DNA from 4 places in the Peribacillus sp. NPDC097264 genome. Region 4 is predicted to be linked to each of the others. Evidence: riboswitches for the same ligand, from Rfam matches in the RefSeq annotation. Region 4 holds a riboswitch; each other region holds the start of a gene.
What was found. A riboswitch is a leader RNA that binds a small molecule or an ion and turns the genes downstream of it on or off. The one in region 4 is predicted to bind cobalamin.

Region 1 (5,664 bases), on a different contig from region 4:
GGGGTTACCGTGACCTGCTCCATATTCCAGAATGGGTGGCCCTTCACTAGCGGTTCAGGTTCGAATACATCCAGTATCACATGAGCGAGTTCATGCTCCTGCATGGCCTCTATAAGCACGTCTTCCTTGAACAGATCTCCCCGTCCTATATTCACGAAGACGGCTGTACGTTTCATTGCCTTAAAATGTTCTTTCTTTAACAAATCCTTCGTTTCATCCGTACTAGGCAAGACGCTTACGATATAATCCGCTTTGGGCAATGCTTTCTCAAGCTCCGTAAGGGCGTATAGATGATCGATGTGTTCGACGGCTTTCCCACTACGATTCACTCCGAGGGTCGTCATTCTAAAAGCCTTGGCAAGACGTGCCACTTCCCCTCCAATTGCCCCCGTTCCTAGGATAAGCATCGTTTTTCCATTCAACTCGCCTACTTCTATCTTCCGGTCCCAGATTTCTCCCGCTTCATTCTCAATTAGTTGTCTTAATTTCTTTTCATACTGTAAAAGCATGCCGATTGTATATTCAGCCATCGGGATTTTATGGATGCCCCTAGCGTTGGTCACCATGATTCCGCGTTTCTCAATGGCGGCAAAAGGCATTAACTCCAATCCGGCACTCATGACCATGATCCATTTCACGTTCACTGCCTCTTCAATGATTTCATCGGTTAAATCTTCTCCATATGTAATAAGAACTTCGGCCTCTTGGAGCTTTTCATCCGCCCAAGTTTCTTGATAAATGAATGTCAAATCGGGAAATGCTTGTGCCATCTTCTTTTGAATGTCTTCATTCGGAATGATTGTTGAAAATACTAACATGATTATCTCTCCTTTTCTTTACATAAAAAAACACGGGCACTGAATGTCCCGCGCAACTTTCTATGAGGAGGTATTCCCTTACTAAATCATATTCAGGGGTCCTCTATTTGAGTTGGACAAACGCCTCTCCCTATTAAAAAGGGCTTTATTTTAATTGATTTGGATTCAATTCGCATAATTCCCGTGGCACGAATAAACCGTCCTTACGAACCAGTATATCATCAAAGTAGATCGCTCCGCCGCCATATTCGGGTCGCTGGATCAAGACCATGTCCCAATGAGACGATGATTGATTTCCATTATCGGCCTCTTGGTAAGCTTGACCAGTGGCAAGATGGAGGCTGCCGCTAATCTTCTCATCGAATAGGATATCACCCATCGGTTCCATGATATACGGATTGATTCCCAGGGCGAATTCCCCGATGTACCGGGATCCTTCATCCACATCGAGCAAACGATTCATTTGGTCCGACTGGGTGGAAGTAGCTTTCATGATTTTCCCCTTTTGAAACGAAAGGGTTATCCCATCAAATACCTTCCCTTGGTAGGAAGAAGGTGTATTGAAGGAGATCGTGCCATTGACACTGTCTTTTACCGGTGCCGTGAACACTTCACCATCCGGAAGATTGTTTTTACCAGCGCAAATGACAGCGGGGATATTTTTAATGGAAAAAGCCAGGTCAGTCCCCGGCGATATGATCCGGACTTGATCCGTTTGATCCATCCAATCCTTTAGAGGCTTCATGGACTTTTCCATTTTGTGATAATCCAGTGTGCACACGTTTAACAAGAAATCTTCATACTGCTCAAAGCTCATGCCGGATTTTTTTGCAGAACCAATGGTCGGATAATTCAGTAACACCCAGCGCCGGTTATTGACGAAGAACATGGTGGACGTTTTCATGGCATCCTCCTGAAGGCGATATCTCTCATGAGGGACACTCACTCCTCGCCCTTCGTTCCCATCGCCCGATATGATGATGACTGCATCCACATCTTCGTATTTCTTATAATTCCATTTCGATAAGGTATCGAGCTGTTCCTTAACATTCCCTTTTAGCAGATGACTGGTAATTTCGTCATCTTCAAGTTCCGCATAAGGATAGGCCCCCATTCTATAGGCTTCGTCAATCAGTTCCTTCAATAGGGCCTTTGCTGCAACAGGCCCACGGATCAAGACCCGCTCTTTAGCCTGCAGCCTCAGTGAATGATGAATCAGCTGCTTGGCAAGCTTGATAAGTCGCTCATCCTTCATTAGCCTGTACCTTATTTTTCTAGGTCACGAAGAGTTTCCAACGCTTCTTCGACGTGGCCCTTTACTTTGACTTTACGCCATTCTTTAACGATCGTTCCTTCCTTATCAATCAGGAAAGTCGAACGCTCAATGCCCATGTATTCCTTACCGAAGTTCTTTTTCAATTTCCATACGCCATATAATTCAGCGGCTTCTTGCTTTTCATCAGCAAGCAACAGGAAAGGCAACCCATGTTTTTCAATGAATTTTTCATGACGTGTTACCGGGTCCGGGCTAATGCCTATGATGACAGCATCAAGCTCTTCGAATTGTTCATTAGCATCACGGAAATCACAAGCCTCCGTCGTGCAACCGGGTGTCATGTCTTTTGGGTAAAAATATAATACAACGTGTTTACCCTTGAATCCTGATAGGGTAACTTGTTCTCCGTTGTTTGCTGGTAATTGAAAGTCTGGTGCTTTCTCTCCAATTTCGACCGTCATTCTAAACCCTCCATTTCTTTCATCATGGTAAGCGTACCCAATAATTGAAAGAAACACAACTTTCATTTCTTGTTCTTTCTTTCCTTCTGTTCAAAATCGATGACAGCCCTGATCACAAATGCCGCAGGAAGCGTATAGCCAATGAATGCTTGGATTGTCGCGATCATCCGGCCAATACCGATTGGGGAGATATCCCCGTATCCGACGGAGAACATCGTCATCGCACTAAAATAAAATGAAGTCTTCAGCTGCTCGGAAAAGGTCCCATCCAAGCGATTGCCCATATCAAGAATCACCGAATGATTCTGAAGCTCGTATAATAAATAAATCAGTGCAAAACCGACTAATAATGTCGCATATAAATTGCCGAGCCACAGCATATCTTCAAGAGAAAACTTCTTTGCCTCCGACTCAGAAAGAAATAAGGTCCGAATGCTCATCACCATGCAAAAGATAATCCCTACAATCAAAATATAAAAGGTCATCCCCCACGCCTCATTTCAAAAACAACCCACTTCCCTTATACATACTCTTTTGCGAGTCAATATATGCTCGTTTTAGGGGTCAGACCCTATTTCCCAGCTGCTGCACCATCAAGAAAACATAGATACAGCATGGGATCTCGTGCCACATGGTGGGGGTCAGACCCCATTTCCCGACTTTTTCCTTGTTGACCCATTTGGTCGGGATATGCTAAGATGGGTTAAGTTTTTATAATATTTTGTAAATTTTAGTGTCCGTGTTTTTCCGGACGGAGTTTTTTATGAATTTCATATGTGGAGATAGGTTCCTAAGCTTTTAGGATTAAAAGGGAAGTCCGGTGTAATTCCGGCACGGTCCCGCCACTGTAATGGGAATGTATAGCGCTTTTGTTTGATGCCACTGATCCTTTTGGATTGGGAAGGCTTTTAGCGATAAGTAAGAGTTCCCTGAGTCAGGAGACCTGCCTATTTCGACAACACTGTTTTAACCTACGGGAGATAGGGAAGTGTTAGGGACCTTATAATGGTAAGGGGTATTTTCGTGCCCCTTTAATTTGAGCATTTCTAACTTTCTCTTTTGACGGTTAGGGGTGCTTTTTTTGTTGTTATTTCATTAAAAGGAGATGGATGTGTTGAAAAGTAGTAATATAGGGTACCCACGAATCGGTGAGGATCGTGAATGGAAACGTACATTAGAGGCATATTGGGCTGGAACATTAAACGAAACGGAATTCACGGCGCAATTGGAAGCGATCCGTTTAGGTAACTTGCAAAAACAAAGAGATCAAGGCATCGATATCATCCCGGTCAACGACTTTACGTTATATGATCACATGCTCGATATGTCCGTCATGTTCGGCCTGGTGCCAGAACGCTATTCGGCTTATAAAGGCGGCATGGTCCCCCTTTCCCTTTATTATTCAATGGCCCGTGGGAACAAGGATGAAGTCGCTTCCGAAATGACGAAATGGTTCAATACAAATTATCATTATATCGTTCCAGAGCTAAAACAATCCCAACTTACGTTGACAGAAAACAAGCCGCTTGCCGCTTACCGCGAAGCCAAGGAAAAACTAGGAATCGATACGAAGCCGGTTATAGTCGGACCTTACACATTCATTTCTTTGTCAAAAGGCTATGATAAAAAAGATCTTCCGGCCATCATCCTGAGCCTGTTGCCTTTATACACAAAAATTTTGCGAGAGCTGGAACAAGAAGGCGTGAAGTGGGTGCAGGTCGATGAACCATCCCTTGTTTCTTCCCTTTCCAAAGACGAGATGAAAACTGTTACATACCTGTATGAAAAATTGAACGAAGCTGTCCCCAACCTGAACATCATGCTGCAAACATATTTTGATGCTGTAGAGCACTACCAAGAAGTGATTGACTTGCCTGTTCAAGGAATTGGCCTTGATTTGGTCCATGACAAAGGAAAAAATCTCAGCAATCTTCAAACAGTCGGCTTTCCAAAAGATAAAATACTTGGGGCCGGTGTGATTGATGGGAAAAACATTTGGCTTTCTGACTTGACGAAAAAAATCGGGTTGGTCGAGTCCATTACGAAACACGTATCCGAAGATCGGATTTGGATTCAACCTTCCTGCTCCCTGCTACACGTTCCAGTGACGGTTCGAAACGAGACAGAACTGGCCAGCAAAGTGAAAGAAGCCCTTGCCTTTGCTGATGAGAAACTAGAAGAAATCACGCTTTTAGTCAGAGGGAACAGCGAAGATCTAGAATCAATCGAAGAAAAGCTGGCGGCAAACAAAGCTGCATGGCAGACCTTAAAGAATTCAAAGGCCAGAAACCATAAAGACGTGCAAGCCTCTGTCGAACAGGCGAAGCAGCAAACCCATGGCCGAACCCTGCCATTTAAACAGCGCTATCAAAAACAACAGGCGTATTTCAACCTGCCCTTCCTTCCAACCACTACAATTGGAAGCTTTCCGCAGACCGCGGAAGTTAAACAGGCCCGCGGAAAATTCAAACGCGGTGAATGGACGGCTGATCAATATGAAGCATTCGTGAACGAGGAGATTGGTAGATGGATTGATATCCAGGAGGAAATCGGCTTGGACGTCCTTGTGCACGGGGAGTTTGAACGGACCGATATGGTCGAGTTTTTCGGCCATAAATTGGGTGGATTCGTCTTCCTTGAAAAAGGCTGGGTTCAATCTTACGGCTCCCGCTGTGTCAAACCTCCCGTTATCTATGGAGATGTCCATTTCATCGATCCGATGACGGTCAAAGAAAGTGTGTATGCACAAGCCTTGACGAAAAAAACGGTGAAGGGAATGCTGACCGGTCCCGTTACGATACTGAACTGGTCGTTCGTCCGTGACGATATTTCACGGGAAAATATCTGCTATCAATTGGCATTGGCCTTGAAACAAGAAGTAGAGGCACTGGAATCAGCAGGGATCAAAATGATCCAAGTCGATGAACCAGCCCTGCGTGAAGGCCTTCCATTGAAAAAAAGCGACCGTGATGAGTACTTAAGCTGGGCGGTCCATTCATTCCTGATTTCCACTTCGAGCGTCGAAGACACAACACAAATTCACACCCATATGTGCTATTGTGATTTCAATAGCTTCATGGATGTCATCTCTTCCCTGGACGCTGATGTG
Region 2 (5,664 bases), on a different contig from region 4:
GGGGCAAAAACAATTACGTGAAGTTGCTGAAGCTGGCGGAGGGAAATTCGAAATGGTCAATAATGCCGATGATTTCAATAAGATGTGGGATGAAGAGCGTAGAGATCTGTGGAACCAATGGTGGAATTGGGGCAATGAAAATTGGAGTACCGTTCGGGATGAACAAAATAAGAAGACATCGTCTTTACTTGATGAAAAAAACAGTTTTTCTAGGCTTTCCTCTGATGAAAGCAATCGCATGTATGAGGCTACGAGTTATTTAAAGGATAAGAAACAAATAAATTATGAGACTTGGGAGGAAGCTCGCAGTTTAGTCAAACAACGCCGTGAAATAATAAAAGAGTATTATGACGAAAAATATGAAGAATTGAACACGACAGTGAAAAATGAAGGGGAGGGTTTAAAAGAATCAATTAAAAAGAAAGAAGAAGAAATGAAAGAGAAATATAAAGATTAATAATCAAAGGGGCTGTCTAATAGCCCTCTTTCAAGAGGATTCATGCACAAAATAAAAGGCAGAAATGTTGTTAAATCAACGTTTCCGCCTTTTATTATATATACGATTTCGGCGTAATTACCCCTTTTGAGTGTGTCTTTATTTGAATAATTGCGGATATATGGTCTTTGCAGTTAGTTCTACGGCTTCTCCGATACGCGGTCCGGGACGTGACATGACGTCTTCGTTAAGCTGATATACTTGGTCTTCCTTCACGGCGCTGACATCTTTCCAACCTTTACGAGATTTGATTTCATCCACAGCATTGTCCACATAGCCTACGGTTGTAATGATGGCATCCGGGTTGCGCTTGACGACTTCTTCATCTGCTATTTTCGCCCAGCCCTTTTGGTCGGCAAAGATATTTTCGATACCGGCAGACGCCAAGATCTCTTGTTGGAAGGTTTCAGCTCCCGCTGTATAGATTTCCGGAGAAGGGCTGATTTCGAAATATGTTTTTTCTTTAGAATCGACACTTGCCACCTTTTCTTCAACATCTTTGATTTGTTTTTTTATGTTTTTGACTAGGTCTTCCCCTTTGTCCGTTACGCCCATGACTTTGGCAATTTGATCAATATCACTATATACATCATCAAAGGTCACTGCTGATTTAATAATGAAAATGGGGATTCCCGCATCTTCAAGCGGCTTTAATGCTGCTTCATCGCCTATTGTATAGGCAATGATAACATCCGGTTTCAAAGAGATGATTTTTTCGGAATTGATCGTCATCGAATCAGAGACACGCTCGACATCTTTAGCTTCCTCAGGATAGTTATCGAAATCCGTCGCTCCAATCACCTTATTCCCTACACCAAGGGCATATAAAATCTCCGTATTACTGGGTTGAAGTGAAATGACCGTTTCCGGAACCTTATCAAATGTGATTTCTTTTCCGCTATCATCAGTGACGGTATAGGATTTGACTTCTTCAGTTGTTGCAGGATCTTTTTTCTCTAGCGATTTCTGATCATCATTCGAGGCACATCCTGTAAGGAAAAGGGCGACCATCAGAAGGGCAATCCAACTGGATCTTACTGTTCTTATCATGTTTTATTCCTCCATTTTCTTTTTCATCGTTTTGGTTGGATAAGATTTGCTGATAAAGGGAATCTCTTCGCGACCCAGTTGTTTATTGACATAGACAGCCATCACGAATAGAACATTGGCAAGCAAATGAGCATAATCAAAAAGTATCGCGGGCACATCTTTTTCCGTACTGACTTTATGCAAGGTACGGACGGATTTCTTGGCTTCACTACGGCAAGTATGCAAAATACAGGCTGCCGTCGATCCTTGGGGTAGCACAAATGTTTCGATGCGTTCTTCCACTTCCGCGACATAATAGTCATAGATTTCACTTAGGCGGTTTAGACCGTCTTCGGTTATGGCCAATTTCCCCCGGGCAGAACCATTTAAATGATAAGCCATCGGCAACAGTTCCATTAAATCCCTGTAGACTTCAGGAATCTCTTTCGTGAACGACGCTGCCAGTCCCATTTGAGTCGTCAATGAATCGGTGCGAATTTCATAATCAACGCTTGAAACTGATTCGCGCATAAATGGGTAGCATAAAAAGCGGGCATCCTTCTTTGCCATAATTTTTCCTCCTTTTTAATAATGTGAATGACCTTCGTATTGCTTTTCGGCGCAAAAGAAAAAGCCGACCAAAGGTATTGGTCGGCAAACAATCATCTATGTATCTCGAACGGAAAAAAAGATGGAAGATTGCCGTACAATCCTCCTAACTTCCGAAGAGCAAAATACGATAAAAAAAAGGCAGGTCTCCTGGCTCGTGCATCATTTTACTCTAAGAACCTTCCCATTTGGATTGAATGAATGGTATCGTGCGTGCGGATTCATTCACAAACAGTGGCATATTTCTTATTTCATTAGCACTTACAGTTGCGGAAACAGCTTCGGTTTTACACCGAATTCCCTATTAAGCTGACAAGTCAGCACCTATTTTCTGCAAGGTTTATATTCACTTAGTACCAGTCTATCATAATTAATTACTTAAATAGTGAAAAAATTTCAAGAAATCTCTTTTATAGGGGTATTATTCTAGTAAACTCACTTTGTAAGGATAAATTGGAGGTTAATGTAAAATGGGTGTCGAATAAATAAGGGTTAAGCATGAGTGATTTACATAATCATGGGAGGTAGAGAATGGTTTATAAACAAGTGAATCAGAAACTGGATATGATTTTGGAAAACATTGAAAAGGTCATTATTGGAAAAAGAGATATAGCAGAACTAAGTCTTGTGGCGCTCCTTTCTGGTGGACATGTCTTATTGGAAGATGTCCCGGGCGTGGGGAAGACCGTCTTGGTCAGGGCGCTAGCGAAGTCCATCGGGGCGGATTTCAAACGGATTCAATTCACGCCTGACTTGCTACCGTCCGATGTAACGGGGGTATCGATTTTCAATCCGAAGGAACAAGAGTTCATCTTTAGACCGGGGCCAATCATGGGCCATATCATTTTGGCCGATGAAATTAATCGGACATCACCGAAAACGCAATCCGCCCTACTTGAAGGAATGGAAGAGGCAAGCGTGACGGTGGATGGTGTGACAAGGAAACTGGAACAACCGTTTTTCGTCATGGCCACTCAAAATCCAATTGATTACGAAGGCACATACCCACTTCCAGAAGCACAGCTAGATCGTTTTTTATTGAAAATGAAGATGGGGTATCCGGAAGTGGCAGAAGAGATAGAAGTGTTGCATCGGGCCCAATATACGGCTCCGATTGAAGAATTGGAATCCGTGATTTCGTTAGAGGAACTGATAGATTTGCAGATAGAGGCAAAGGCCGTGATCGTGGATGATACGATAAAGACGTATATCGTCGAGTTAGCCAATCAATCACGTAAGCATGAAAGTGTATATCTTGGGGTGAGCCCACGTGGATCGATTGCCCTAATGAAGGCAGCCCAAGCCTATGCGCTCCTAAAGGGAAGGGATTACGTTTTACCTGATGATGTGCAGCATTTGGTACCGTTCGTTTTTACCCATCGGCTAATCCTTAATCCGGAAGCGAATTACTCGGGGGTGAATGCTGACATGGTGATACATGAGGTAGTGGCTACGACGCAGGTACCCGTGAAGAGGGCCGTGACCTAATGCGGAATGTGCTTACCATACTGAAGAAAAACAGGAATGTCTGTGGGATCATAGTACTTATGCTCATTTCCTTTTGTTTTGCGATGTTTCAAGGCGGGTTTATCAGTTGGTTCATTTTCTATACCTTTTTGCCGTTCGGTGCGTACTCTATGATTCTGCTGTTTTATCCACTTCAGGCTTTTGAAGTGGAGAGAAGAATTAGTAAACACGAATGCCAGGCCGGAGAGTCGGTAGATATGACATTGGTATTCTCCCGGAAAAACAGACTGCCTCTTTTATATATGGTGGTAGAAGAGGATTTGCCGATGGAACTGGAAAAGAAAACATTGGTTTTTCCAGGATTTAAGCAATCCTTCCAATTGACATATACCCTGGAGAATCTGCCAAGAGGAGAACATGTCATCCAATCGGTTCGCTTCAAAATAGGGGACTTCTTTGGACTCTATGAAAAAGAAGCGACAGTGCATGCCCCTTTAAAACTCACCGTTTTCCCGGCTTATCAGGAGTTGAATTATAAACAGTTGGAGCATGTCTTCGATCAAGGACAAGTTGGTACGACGAAAAAAATACAGCGGGAACATTCGGTCGTGTCCGGAATCAGGGAGTATCAGCCGGGTGATCAATTATCCTGGATAAATTGGAAGGCAACGGCCCGAACAAGTGAAATCATGACGAAGGAATTTGAAGTGCAGAAAAACCGCGATGTATTTATTATGCTTGATGAGTACGCCTCTCCCTTCTTCGAAGAAGCTATCGTACTTGCGGCCTCTTTGGTGCATGCCTTGATAAAGAAGGGTATGGATGTTGGGTTAACCAGTACGGGATCAATGGAGGTCGTACCGGCTAAAGGAGGCAGTAAACAGAGGAGAAGACTCTTTTACCGTTTTGCAAAATCAAGGGCCACACATACAAGCGTCTGGAATGGAAAGAAGAACAAGGGAGTTGTACCATCAAACGCTTCTGTAATATTCATTGTGTCCGAATTAACGATGGAAAAGATAGAAGGTTGGAATGCATTTACCGGAAATAAAGCGATGACTGTATTTTGCGTGAAAAGTCAGGGAGACTTCACGGGTGAGGAAATACGTGCGAAGTCGGTGGCGTTGGCTCGTGGAATAAAGCTGGTCTTCTTTGAACAGGGTCACCTTCAAAATGAACGAACCGAGGTGAAGGCAAATGAACGCTGATTCTACCAAATCGGAAAGGTGGATGCATGTTCTCTTATATATATTTGGTCTTCTATTGATTACCGAATGGTTACGACCCGTAGAGAAGCTTACGGATACAGGAAATATCTTTATTTTCATTATCTTTGTGTTATTTTCCTTGCTCCTACACTATTTTGGTATCCACTGGTTTGTGCGTTTCATCCTCGTAAGTGCCTTTATATTAATTGCGGTCCATTTCTTGTATTCGTCAGATCCTTTCCTGACCTTCAAATGGCTTACTGGTGATTTGCTGGATATAACGGCTAACGTTTCGAATATGTATGAGGGGAAGTGGGAGCTGCTTTCCAACCCCTTTAGAACGCTGTTGTTTTTCGTGCTTCTTTGGCTTGTGACATACTTGATTCATTACTGGGTGACGGTGAGACGAAACATATTTTTACTTTATATATTAACGATCATTTTCCTATCGATTCTCGATACATTCACACCATATGATGGGGATATGGCCATGATCAGGATCATCATCATCGGGTTTTCGATGCTTGGTGTGTTGGCCATGCTACGCTTGTCCATACAAGAGAGATTGGTGTTTTCAGGAGGTCCATTCAGTAAATGGGCCATCATGCTAGCGGGGATGATGTTAGTAAGCGTCCTCGTTGGTTTCACTGCTCCGAAGTTCGCGTCACAATGGCCGGACCCTGTACCGTTCATTGTTTCTTATTCCGATAAGGTGACAGGAAGTGATGAAAGCTCCGTTGATAAACGGGTGGGGTACGACGAAGATGATTCATCACTTGGTGGGTCGATAGAGCCGGACAATACGGTCATTTTTTATAATACGGCCAATACCGGACACTATTGGAAAGTCGAGAA
Region 3 (5,664 bases), on a different contig from region 4:
ACCCCGAACAATTTCCGGTTCATCTAGATCTGCCGTATCACGGCCCACAATATAAGAAAGCTTCCGCCTCGCCTTGGCCATATCCCGTGTATTCAATGGTCGATAAACATCCATTCCCGCCCGTCTTAAACTCTTTTGAGCGATCGTGGTGGAAATGAGTAGCGCTTCCCAGATGATACCGGCAGCAGGATGGATTCTATACGCTAAATAGACGGTGATGCCTGTGGCCGCCAACACGAGCAGCAAGATGAGCAGTAGCATGAACAGTCCATTCCGCTTCTTTCTTGTCCCTTTGTTGAGAGCTTCATCAAGTTTATTGATAAGCGAACCTATCCATTTAACCGGGTGTGGCCAATCAGGAGGGTCGCCAATGACCAAATCTAGGATAAATGCCAATGTGATTGCATAAAGATGGTGAAAAATCATAAGCTTTCAATCCGTTTCCTACTATTTTCAATCGCTTCCACTGTACAGTCATAAACGCCACGGCTAATTAACTTCCCGAGAGGCGTGATGGTACCCGCATAACGGAGGGTGGTTCCTCTTTGTGTGGCTGCAATCAAGATGCTATCCGTCGATGTTCCAGTCGCCCATGTGTTTGTCACCTGATCTAAGACATGTAGGTCATGAAGCGCTTTAACCTTCGCCTCGGTAGCTGTCACGATACAGTGAATGAACGCTTCTTCCGCCAAATGGCCATTCACGAAAACCCAGGTATTGATCGTACCCGGCGATGAAGTCCATGAATGCCTGTCTGCCAAAGAGGCATCGATGGCATTCCCTACCCCCGCTGTTACCATGATGAATATCGAAAAACCCTCATCTCTTAGAAGTCGATATGACACTGTATCCAAAAACACGGCCGTCATCATTCCGACGGTTTCCTGCGGTTCAAATCCGTATGTCTTCAAATAGTCAGCCATTTCAGCAATATGGTCATCACAATTGTAATCGTAGTGGACATGTCGATTAACAAAGTGCTGATGCCACCCCGTTCCCGAACCAGTTACGCCGGATGACATGGTTCTAAGCGGAATGGGTGAACTTAAATGAAGGAACTCCGGAGCCTGGTTCAGATAACTTTCATTGATCTCCAAAGGGTCCAGCTCTCCTGTATGCTTCTCGGGTACAATGAACATTTGCGGCTTAGGTAAGGCAGGATGAGGATGTTTTTCGATTTTTGTCCTATATACCTCCTGAATCCGCTCCTGCTGAAGCACTTCATTCGGCACGTCAATCACTTGGACTCGCCCTTTTTCAAGCAACATCAGGCGATCGCAATATAAGCCAGCCAAGTTCAAGTCGTGAAAAATTGAAATGACCGTCAATTGTTGTTCCTTAGCCATTTTCCTCATCAAATCAAGAAGTTCTTTTTGATAAGACAGATCCAGGTGGTTCGTCGGTTCGTCGAGAAAAAGGATTTCCGGTTCTTGTGCAAGAGCTTGTGCCAACAAAACACGTTGTCTTTCCCCGCCTGACAAACGTTCAAAATGCATTTCCTGAAAGACTGCCACTCCCGTTTGCATCATCACGCGTTGAACGATTTCTTCGTCTTCAGACGTCCAACTATGAAACCACCCTGTTTGATGGGCATATCGCCCAAGGACAACGGTCTCTTTTACTGTATAGGAAAAAGCCAATGAGGAATGCTGCGGCAAAACGGCGATGACCTGTGCCAGTTGTTTGGACGAATATCCCTTCAGGTCTTTCCCCTTAATATCGATGGTTCCCGCCTGATACGGCAGGATACCGCTAAGCATCCCCAATAGCGTCGTTTTCCCACTTCCATTCGGACCAAGAATACCGAATAATTCTCCTTTTTTCACATCAAATGAGACGGAGTCCAAAACCGTTTTATTATCATATCCTCCTGTTAACCCTTTAACTTCAAGCATACACTTCTACCCTTCTCTCCGTCTCTTTAATAAAATAAATGCGAATGCCGGCGCACCGATAAGCGAAGTAATAACACCTATCGGCAATTCTGTCGGTGCGATGATCGTTCGTGCCACCAGATCAGCCAATATTAAAAATCCGCTTCCCACAATCAATGATAATGGCAACAGATGCGTATGGTCTGGCCCCCAAATCCTGCGGACCAAATGGGGGATGACCAGCCCTACAAAGCCAATCGTACCTGATACGGCAACGGCAGCCCCTGTCAGTATCGAGCCGGCGACCAGAATCAGCATCTTCCTCCGCTGAACATTCACGCCTAGGTGCCTCGCACGGTCTTCCCCAAATGTCATGGCATTCAATTCGTGGGTATTCATCATCAAAACGAGAGAACCAAGGAGGAAAAATGGCAAAATGATCGTGACATGACTCCAACCACGCATCGAGACACTTCCCATCAGCCAGCTGATGATTTGCCTTAACTCCTCACCCGTCAATGCAATCATCAATGAGATGAAAGCACTTAAAAACGAGCTGAAAATGATACCGGTTAAAATAATCGTTTCTACCTTCATGGAACGATCCATTTTTCTTGCAAAGGTCAATACGCAAAAAATCGTCAACAATGAAAAAAGAACGCTTAATGTAGGCAGTGTATATAGGCCAAAAAACGGCAGTGACAAATTCAAAAACAACGTTAATACTGCACCAAGCGAAGCCCCTGAGGATATTCCCAGGGTATAGGGGTCAGCTAGGGGATTCCTGAGCAATCCCTGAAATGCTGCCCCTGCTATTGCAAGGGATGCCCCAACCAAACCTGCAAGCACGACCCTCGGCAGGCGGATGTTCATCACGATATTCGTCAGTGTCCCATCCGGTTCCATGGCCAGGGGCAAATGAAGGACTTCCTTGCCAATGATTTGCAAAAGCACTGGTATCGGAACGGAAACCGATCCTAAGGAAACACCGATCAATATCGAAATAACCAAAAATGATAGGGCAAATACATAGGCCAATGCCCGTTTAGTTTTTAAATACGTTCGGATAGACTGATTTGGCAAGTTCCTCTACTCCCTCTATAAGCCTAGGACCGGAACGAGTGACAATATCTGAATGGACATCGAAAACCTCATCATTCTTAACTGCCTGAATGTCGGCCCATCCATTTCTTCCCGTTACCTCTTTGACTGGATCTCCTGTGTAATAACCATAGGTTGTAATGATGACATCCGGGTTGGCCGCTATCATCGACTCTTCATCGAGTTTTACCCAGCCATCCAATTCACCTGCGACATTATCCGCTGAAATGATGTCCAGCATTTCATCCATGAAAGTATTTTTTCCCGTTGTATAGATTTCAGGTGACGGTGAAACCTCTACAAAAACACTTTTTCTATCCTCACTCTTGATTGCCTTAGCCTTTTCTTTGATCTTTTCCAGCTTGTTCTGCATCGTCTTGACGATTTCCTTCGCCTTATCCAGTTCCCCTATTGCCGTTCCAATCATCTCAATAGACGTATACACTTCTTTAAAGTTTTTGGCATCATTCACGATTAGAACTGGAATACCCGCATCCTTAAGCTGTTGGATTCCTTCTTTGGAATTATGGGCACTCTCATGAGCAAGAACGATATCAGGCTGCAAAGCTAAAATCATCTCTGTATCTATTTCCATTCCACCTATCTTCTGAATATCTTTCGTTTCTTCCGGGTAATTGTCATTTTCAGACACTCCAATCACTTTCTCACCCGAACCTAGCGCAAAGACCGCTTCTGTATTACTTGGGATTAATGAAACAATTTTTTCTGGTTTCTGCTCGATGGTGACTTGGTTACCCACTGCATCTTGTAACGAAAGCGGGAAGCCCTGGTTAACAGCTTGTTTTGTCGACTGGTTTTCTCCTGTTCCATCCTGGGAGGCATCGCTACAGCCAACCAGTATACCGACCATCAATCCCATCACAAGCATGAAACTATATATCTTCCTCATCTTAAAACCTCCATCATTTTTGTGATCATTTCTGGACCTTCACACATGTGTTGCGAATATCAAAAGACATACAAAAAAGCATCCCCCATCAAAACGGAGGATGCATGTATGGCAACGGAACAAAAAAGGGACATAGCTCTGCCACACACCTCCCCATCCGCGTGGTTACCGGTGTACAATTTTGGCAGGTCTCCTGGCTCATGGTCATTGCTAACGGCACCTTCCCATATTATTCATACAGTGGTATACATCCGTTAACTCCCATTTACAGTGGCGCGACCGCGTTGGCATTTCACCAACTTCCCTTTCAAGTCCTTACAGACACCAAATTGTTCATATGTATATAATTTCACTGCCTTTCATTATACACCATTTAGGAAATCGTATTATATGATATTTCAGATTACTTTAAATTAAGATTTGGAACGCAAAAAGGCAACCATCACATGGCTGCCTTCTATAGCTTTAGATGTCACTATTAAAACGGCATGTACTTTGATCACGTAAAAGACCTAGATCTTTCGGCACCATCGTTTCAATCAAAAAGTCATCCGCTTCCTCATAAATGATTTTCTTCATTTCGATTCCGAAGTACTCTTTCATCCGGGCTTCCGTCATCACTTCGCGGACTTCGCCATACACCACACGCTTTTCCTTGGCAGTCATTAAAACATGGTCAGCCAAGTAGAATGCGTGGTTCGGATAATGCGTGTTTATGATACAAGAAATGTTCTTCTCTTTCGATAACCGCTTAAGTGTCTGTAAAATCACGATTTGCTTTTGAATATCAAGATGCGACTCCGGCTCATCAAGAATCAATACATCCGGATCCGATACAAGCGTCCGGGCAATCAAGGCCAGCTGCAATTCCCCACCACTGACGGAATTACAGGACTTTTTGGCAAGGTGAGCAATGCCAACCATTTCAAGAGCAGCGATGGCAGCCTCCCGATCCTTTGCAGAAGGCTGGGACAGCGTACTGATATAAGGCGCCCTTCCCATAATGACAAGCTCTTCCAAAGTAAATCCGAAAACCATTTTATGTGCCTGAGGAACATAACCGATTCGTTTCCAGATCGTTTTGCGTGATAGCGCAGTAAGCGGCTTTCCGTCGATGAGCGTTTGACCCTTTTTCCAATCAAGAAGGCCGGTGATACACTTCAGCATCGTGGTTTTACCGGCACCGTTCGGGCCAAGGATCGCCATGATCTCTCCGTCATTCAACGAAAAGTCAATGTCGGTCTGGTAAAGAAAAGGAGCTTTCTCTCTTTTTTTAGCATAGAAAAAATTCCCTCCCTGCACCTCGATTTTCATGACCACCCACCTCCTGTCTTTCTAAGTAGAATCGCAAAAAATGGTGCGCCGATAATGGCTGTCAATATCGATAGCGGAATTTCCGTAGCCGTTACAGAACGAGCCAGGTTATCGATTAGGAGTAAATAGGCGCCACCAACCGATAGGGATACCGGCAGGACAAGTTGATTGTTGTTCCCGACGAGCATTCTTGCCACATGAGGGATAATCAATCCAACCCAGCCAATGATACCGGCTATCGCTACAGAAGAAGCCGTAATTAACGTCGCACCAAGAATGACCGTCCACTTCAATCTAGTGACCGGGATACCTAGCGATTTTGCTTCATCCTCAGGTAAGGTCAGTAAATTGATTCTCCAGCGTAGTGAATACAAAATCAAGATGCCGACAAGGATGATTGGTCCACCCACATATAAATCCTTGTATGTGGCCGTTCCAAGGCTTCCCATTAACCAGTATGTGATG
Region 4 (5,664 bases):
CAGCTGGTTCACTCGCCATCATCTACCTTTTCCCACGGATAACCAAGGTCGTCCCTTCCCCGCTGGTCGCAATCATCTTCATGACCATCGTGGCCGTTGCAACAGGTGCTGCTGTACGGACCGTAGGCGACATGGGGCAATTGAGCGAGGCTCTTCCCATGTTCTTGATTCCGGATATCCCTTTGTCATTCGAGACATTGGCCATCATTTTTCCTTATTCCATTGCCCTAGCGTTTGTCGGATTGCTTGAATCCTTACTAACGGCTCAAATCGTTGACGAAATGACCGATACGGATAGCAATAAAAACCGGGAGGCCAAAGGTCAGGGAATAGCGAACATCGTGGCCGGTTTCTTCGGCGGGATGGCCGGATGTGCAATGATTGGACAATCCGGTATCAACATCAAGTCCGGGGGACGAGGTCGACTGTCCACTTTCGTCGCCGGGGCCTTTTTGTTAATCTTGATCGTGTTATTGAATGATGTCCTCATTAAAATTCCGATGGCCGCCCTTGTTGCGGTCATGATCATGGTTTCCATCGGGACTTTTGATTGGTCCTCCTTGAAGAGGCTCCGTATCACGCCTAAAACCGAGGCGATAGTCATGATCGTAACGGTTATCGTTGTTCTTTATACGCATGATTTATCCAAAGGCGTATTCGCCGGGGTACTCTTGAGTATGATTTTCTTCTCGGCTAAAATTTCAAAAGTGTCTGTCGAGAAAACAGCGGACAACCAGGCTAGGCAAATCACTTATCGAATAAAAGGCCAGGTGTTTTTTGCATCGGTCCAAGACTTCATTTCGAAGTTTGATACGAAGGAAAAAGCAGATTCCATCATCATTGATTTTTCCAATTCGAAAATATGGGATGCCTCGGCTGTAGGCGCCGTCGAGAAAGTCATCTTAAAATACAGAGTACAGGGGAAAACGGTTCAAGTGCTCGGACTTGATCAGGAAAGTTCTCAGCTGCTAAAGAACCTCGCCTCATATGAAAAGTAAAAGGATGCATGGCTCCCCTGCATAAATTCTTGCTGAACCGCCAAACTAGAGTGAATGATACTCTGGATTGGAGGGAAAATCATGTCATCCGAACAGGATTATACTGCTGCAGATTTATCACCTGACCTTCTCAATGAGTTAAAACTCTTTGAAGGCAAAATACGTGAGGAATCAAACAAAGAGCTTATCGTGATTGCGTATGAAAAAGAGAAAGAAGCGTTGAATTGAAAAAAGGACTCGAAGCCACTTTCAAAGTGGCATCGGGTCCTTTTTTTATTACTTAGCGAAGATATCGGTTAAAACTGGTACAATTTGTTTTTTACGTGACACGACGCCTTCCAATACAGCAATGTTATTATTCAATGTTACGTTATACGCTTTCTCCACTGCATCCGCTGATGCTCCTAGAGCCAAGGCAACGGAATCATTCGTTAAGATATCCGTTACGACGAATAAGAATAAATCCAATTCTTTCGCGGCAATAACTGCATGAATCGCTGCTTCAATTTCTGATTGCTTTGCAAGCACTTCATTCGGATCAACAGCATTCACTTGAGCAATCTCAACTTTTGCCGTTCCCATTGAAAATTCTTTTGCATCAAGTGTGATGAGCTGATCGATGGTTTTGTCACTCAAGTCAGCACCCGCTTTTAGCATCTCCAAGCCATATGTTTCAGCATTCACGCCAGCAATTTCCGCTAATTCCATAGCAGCTGCGACGTCTTGCTCCGTGCAAGTAGGCGATTTGAATAATAAAGAGTCGGAAATGATGGCTGAAAGCATAAGTCCTGCAATGGCTTTAGGCACTTCAATTCCGTTTTCTTTATAAATCTTATTTAAAATAGTAGCCGTGCAGCCAACTGGTTCTGCGCGGTAATATAAAGGATCACTTGTTTCGAAATTAGCGATACGATGATGGTCGATGACTTCCAATACGCGTACCTGGTCAATGTCTTCGGCACTTTGCTGACGTTCGTTGTGATCGACTAAAATCACGCCATCCGCTTCCCCAGCCACTTTTTCAACAAGGCGGGGTGCTTCGAATTTAAATTGGTCCAACGCATATTGTGTTTCACCATTCACTTCACCAAGACGAACAGGTTCAGCTTGGATGCCCAGCTGCTTTTTTAGGTCAGCATAAGCGATTGCTGAACAGATAGTGTCGGTATCCGGATTCTTATGTCCAAAAACTAATATTTTTTCCACGATTTTTTCTCCTTTTTCCTAAATGATTTGCAGGGATTTTTCTTTTCATAACCAGAATCCCTAGTTTTGCTATGCAATTTATTTTAACACAAAAACCCTGACATTCCGCGATGGAATTTTGTATTCCTCCCTATATTCTTTCATCATCCTCTTCCTTTATCCGACCTTGTCAATAGATATGAATCAGTTTTTCACAAATATATATGTTGAATTATCAGCATGGATGGCTTACGATAATATAAGCATACATACTAGATATTGACTTTTCTAACAACATAAATAACTATATATAGAATTATTAACCAAGGTGCCAGAGATGGCTGAAAAGGGAATCCGGTGTGAACCCGGAACTGTCCCCGCAACTGTAAATGTGACGAAATGAGAAAACCACTGTATAGCTCTCTATACGGGAAGGACTCAAAGTAGGATGATCATGAGTCAGGAGACCTGCCTGGTTTTTTCAAGTTTCTTATTCTTCGGGGATTGAGATGATGAAACGATAGTGTAACGGCTATTTTTTCATGGCTCTTTTATCCTATCGTTTGATCCGCTCAATTTATTGGGCGGTTTTTTTTTATTCGCGTACATTTAAGAGGAGGAACATTTATGACTCAAACATATAACCCTACCATAAAAAATGACACAGAAACAAATTCAACCCAGCTGGACATGTTATCCAAGGATTTCGAAGGCCGTCTTGATATGGAAAAGTTCAAAAAGCGTTTTACTAAATGGCTCGATCGAAAAGGTGATGCTTCAGAAGAACAAACATCGAAAAAGTTGATCCAGCTTGCACTTGAAAGTGTCGATATCGATGCCCCAGACTGGACATTCGTCGCCGCAAGGGAACTATTGAATACCATGTATCGTGATGCCCAAAAGAACCGGGGCTATGAAGGCCGGAACTATGGACCTTTCTATGAATTGATTCAAGAACTCTCTCAGCAGCATGAAGGCCAACGTTACCCTGTTTATAAAGCAGAGCTTCTCGACTCCTACACAAAAACGGAAATCGAAGAATTGGGTTCGGTCATCGATCCGGAAAAAGATAAACTATTTTCATATATCGGAATCTATCTTTTGAATGATCGCTACTTGGCCCGTCCAAAAAAAGACAAGGTCTATGAACTTCCCCAGGAGCGCTTCATGATCATTGCCATGGAAATCATGAGACTGGAAAAAACGGAACACCGACTGCAGCTTGTTAAAGAAGCCTACTGGGCAATGTCGAACCTATATATGACGGTAGCGACCCCTACCCTCTCAAATGCCGGAAAGACACACGGGCAATTGAGCTCATGCTTCATCGATGCAATCGAGGATTCCATCGACGGAATTTATCAATCAAACTATGATGCCGCAAAAGTTTCCAAGTTCGGGGGCGGCGTTGGTCTATATGTCGGGAAAATCCGTTCGCTTGGTTCTGATATCCGCGGTTTTTCCGGTAACAGTTCAGGCACGACTCCCTGGATTCGCCTCTTTAACCAAACGGCCGTCAGCGTCGATCAATTGGGGCAACGTAAAGGCGCAATCGCCATCTATCTGGATGCGTGGCATAAGGACATCCTGAGCTTCCTTGACTTGAAGACGCAAAACGGCGACGACCGCTTAAAGGCGCATGACATCTTCACGGGCGTCTGCATCCCCGATTTATTCATGGAAGCCGTGCGTGACCGGAAAGATTGGTATCTCTTCGACCCGCATACCGTGAAGCAAACCCTTGGGTTCTCCCTCGAAGATTTTTATGACGAGAAAAAAGGGGAAGGCAGTTTCAGGGACCATTACGCCCTTTCTGTAGAGGCGGCGGAGAATGGCATACTTCCAGGCTATAGTTTCGAGAAAATCAAAGCGATGGACATTATGAAAGGCATCATGATTTCACAATTAGAAGAAGGCGTACCCTATATGTTCTACCGGGACGAAGTGAACAGAAAGAACCCGAACAAGCATAAAGGGATGATCTATTGTTCTAACCTTTGTACGGAAATCGCCCAGAACTTAAGCCCTTCAACGATCACCGACGAATATGAAACGGAAGATGGCGATGTCGTCGTAGTTCGCAAAAGCGGGGATTTCGTTGTCTGTAACCTTTCTTCCATCAACCTGCCTCGCGCGGTGAACAGCGATGTATTGGAGAGACTGATCCCGATTCAGATCCGCATGCTCGATAACGTCATTGACGTGAATACCTTACCGGTCAAGCAAGCTTCCATTTCGAATAAGCGCTACCGCTCCATCGGCTTAGGAACTTTCGGGTGGCATCATTTACTAGCGACGCAAAATATCTACTGGGAGTCCGATGAAGCCGTTAAGTACGCCGATACCTTATATGAGAAAATCGCTTATTTAACCATTAAAGCATCCAATGAATTGGCCAAGGAAAAAGGAGCCTACCCATACTTCGAAGGGTCCGATTGGCAAACGGGGGAGTATTTCGACCTTCGTGACTATAGAGATCCAAAATGGTTGGAATTAAAAGAAGAAGTGCAGCAGTATGGTACACGAAACGGCTATTTAATGGCAATCGCCCCCAATTCATCGACTGCCAAAATCGGTCATTCCACGGATGGCGTCGACCCGTTATATGAAATCGAGTTTTATGAAGAAAAGAAAAACTTCAAATTTAAAGTGACAGCGCCTGGATTGACGCCCACTACGTATGAATACTATAAAAAAACGCGCTTCCATTTGGACCAAAAGGAAAGCATCAGGCAAAATGCAGCACGTCAACGTCATATCGACCAAGCCATCAGCTTCAACCTGTATGTTCAAAACACAATCAAGGCTAAATTGTTATTGGACATCCACCTAACAGCATGGGAAAGCGGATTGAAATCGACTTATTATCTTCGTTCTACTTCATCCGAATACGACAATGCCTGTGAGAGCTGCTCCAGTTAACGAGTGGGAATGGAATTTACTTTATTGAAGGAGATTTTACAGATGACAAACCATATCAAGAAAATCAGGATGCTCGAACCAACCCATCCTACCAAGGCAACCGGCGTTTTCAAAGGAGAAGCTTCAGGCTTTCTCCTTTGGAACGACATTCAGTATGAAAAATTCTATGATACGTATACACAGCTCATCAACAATTTTTGGAAGCCATCGAGTGTGAACATGATTCAGGATAAAAAGCAGTGGGGTGAATTGGATGAGGATATCCAGGACGCTTTCCTCGACATCCTCACGATGATTGCCGGGATGGACAGCCTGCAGACACCGACTTTAGTGGAAATCCTTCGATACATCAAGGATCCGGCAGCAAAGGCGATCCTCGCCAACATGGCCCAGCAGGAATCCATTCATAATGAATCGTATTCTTACATCCTTGCTTCCTTGATTCCTGTCGGCAAGCAAAAACAGCTTTTTGACCGGATCAAAGAACACCCGGAAGTGATCAAGCGGAACCAACCGATCGTGGATGCCTACCAAACATTTGTGGACGATCCTAGCCCTC

Region 1: another riboswitch for cobalamin. It lies ahead of metE (5-methyltetrahydropteroyltriglutamate--homocysteine S-methyltransferase); the one in region 4 lies ahead of ACQKL0_RS13000 (ribonucleoside-diphosphate reductase subunit alpha).
Region 2: another riboswitch for cobalamin. It lies ahead of ACQKL0_RS18245 (hypothetical protein); the one in region 4 lies ahead of ACQKL0_RS13000 (ribonucleoside-diphosphate reductase subunit alpha).
Region 3: another riboswitch for cobalamin. It lies ahead of ACQKL0_RS02400 (helical backbone metal receptor); the one in region 4 lies ahead of ACQKL0_RS13000 (ribonucleoside-diphosphate reductase subunit alpha).

Annotation. Positions count from the first base shown of each region.
Region 1 is NZ_JBNNSR010000017.1:42,487-48,150, reverse strand. Features, by position in the region: gene ACQKL0_RS19360 (D-2-hydroxyacid dehydrogenase) at 1-818, opposite strand, end outside; gene ACQKL0_RS19355 (aminopeptidase) at 964-2,073, opposite strand; gene bcp (thioredoxin-dependent thiol peroxidase) at 2,085-2,555, opposite strand; gene ACQKL0_RS19345 (potassium channel family protein) at 2,618-3,040, opposite strand; cobalamin riboswitch at 3,323-3,520, shown strand; gene metE (5-methyltetrahydropteroyltriglutamate--homocysteine S-methyltransferase) at 3,661-5,664, shown strand, end outside.
Region 2 is NZ_JBNNSR010000014.1:8,577-14,240, reverse strand. Features, by position in the region: gene ACQKL0_RS18255 (VWA domain-containing protein) at 1-457, shown strand, start outside; gene ACQKL0_RS18250 (ABC transporter substrate-binding protein) at 596-1,546, opposite strand; gene ACQKL0_RS18245 (hypothetical protein) at 1,550-2,095, opposite strand; cobalamin riboswitch at 2,258-2,477, opposite strand; gene ACQKL0_RS18240 (AAA family ATPase) at 2,666-3,622, shown strand; gene ACQKL0_RS18235 (DUF58 domain-containing protein) at 3,622-4,809, shown strand; gene ACQKL0_RS18230 (DUF4129 domain-containing transglutaminase family protein) at 4,799-5,664, shown strand, end outside.
Region 3 is NZ_JBNNSR010000001.1:495,995-501,658, forward strand. Features, by position in the region: gene cbiB (adenosylcobinamide-phosphate synthase CbiB) at 1-426, opposite strand, end outside; gene ACQKL0_RS02390 (heme ABC transporter ATP-binding protein) at 423-1,895, opposite strand; gene ACQKL0_RS02395 (FecCD family ABC transporter permease) at 1,902-2,957, opposite strand; gene ACQKL0_RS02400 (helical backbone metal receptor) at 2,920-3,885, opposite strand; cobalamin riboswitch at 4,052-4,229, opposite strand; gene ACQKL0_RS02405 (ABC transporter ATP-binding protein) at 4,351-5,199, opposite strand; gene ACQKL0_RS02410 (FecCD family ABC transporter permease) at 5,196-5,664, opposite strand, start outside.
Region 4 is NZ_JBNNSR010000007.1:152,495-158,158, forward strand. Features, by position in the region: gene ACQKL0_RS12985 (SulP family inorganic anion transporter) at 1-998, shown strand, start outside; gene ACQKL0_RS12990 (hypothetical protein) at 1,080-1,226, shown strand; gene ACQKL0_RS12995 (manganese-dependent inorganic pyrophosphatase) at 1,275-2,204, opposite strand; cobalamin riboswitch at 2,492-2,673, shown strand; gene ACQKL0_RS13000 (ribonucleoside-diphosphate reductase subunit alpha) at 2,811-5,105, shown strand; gene ACQKL0_RS13005 (ribonucleotide-diphosphate reductase subunit beta) at 5,148-5,664, shown strand, end outside.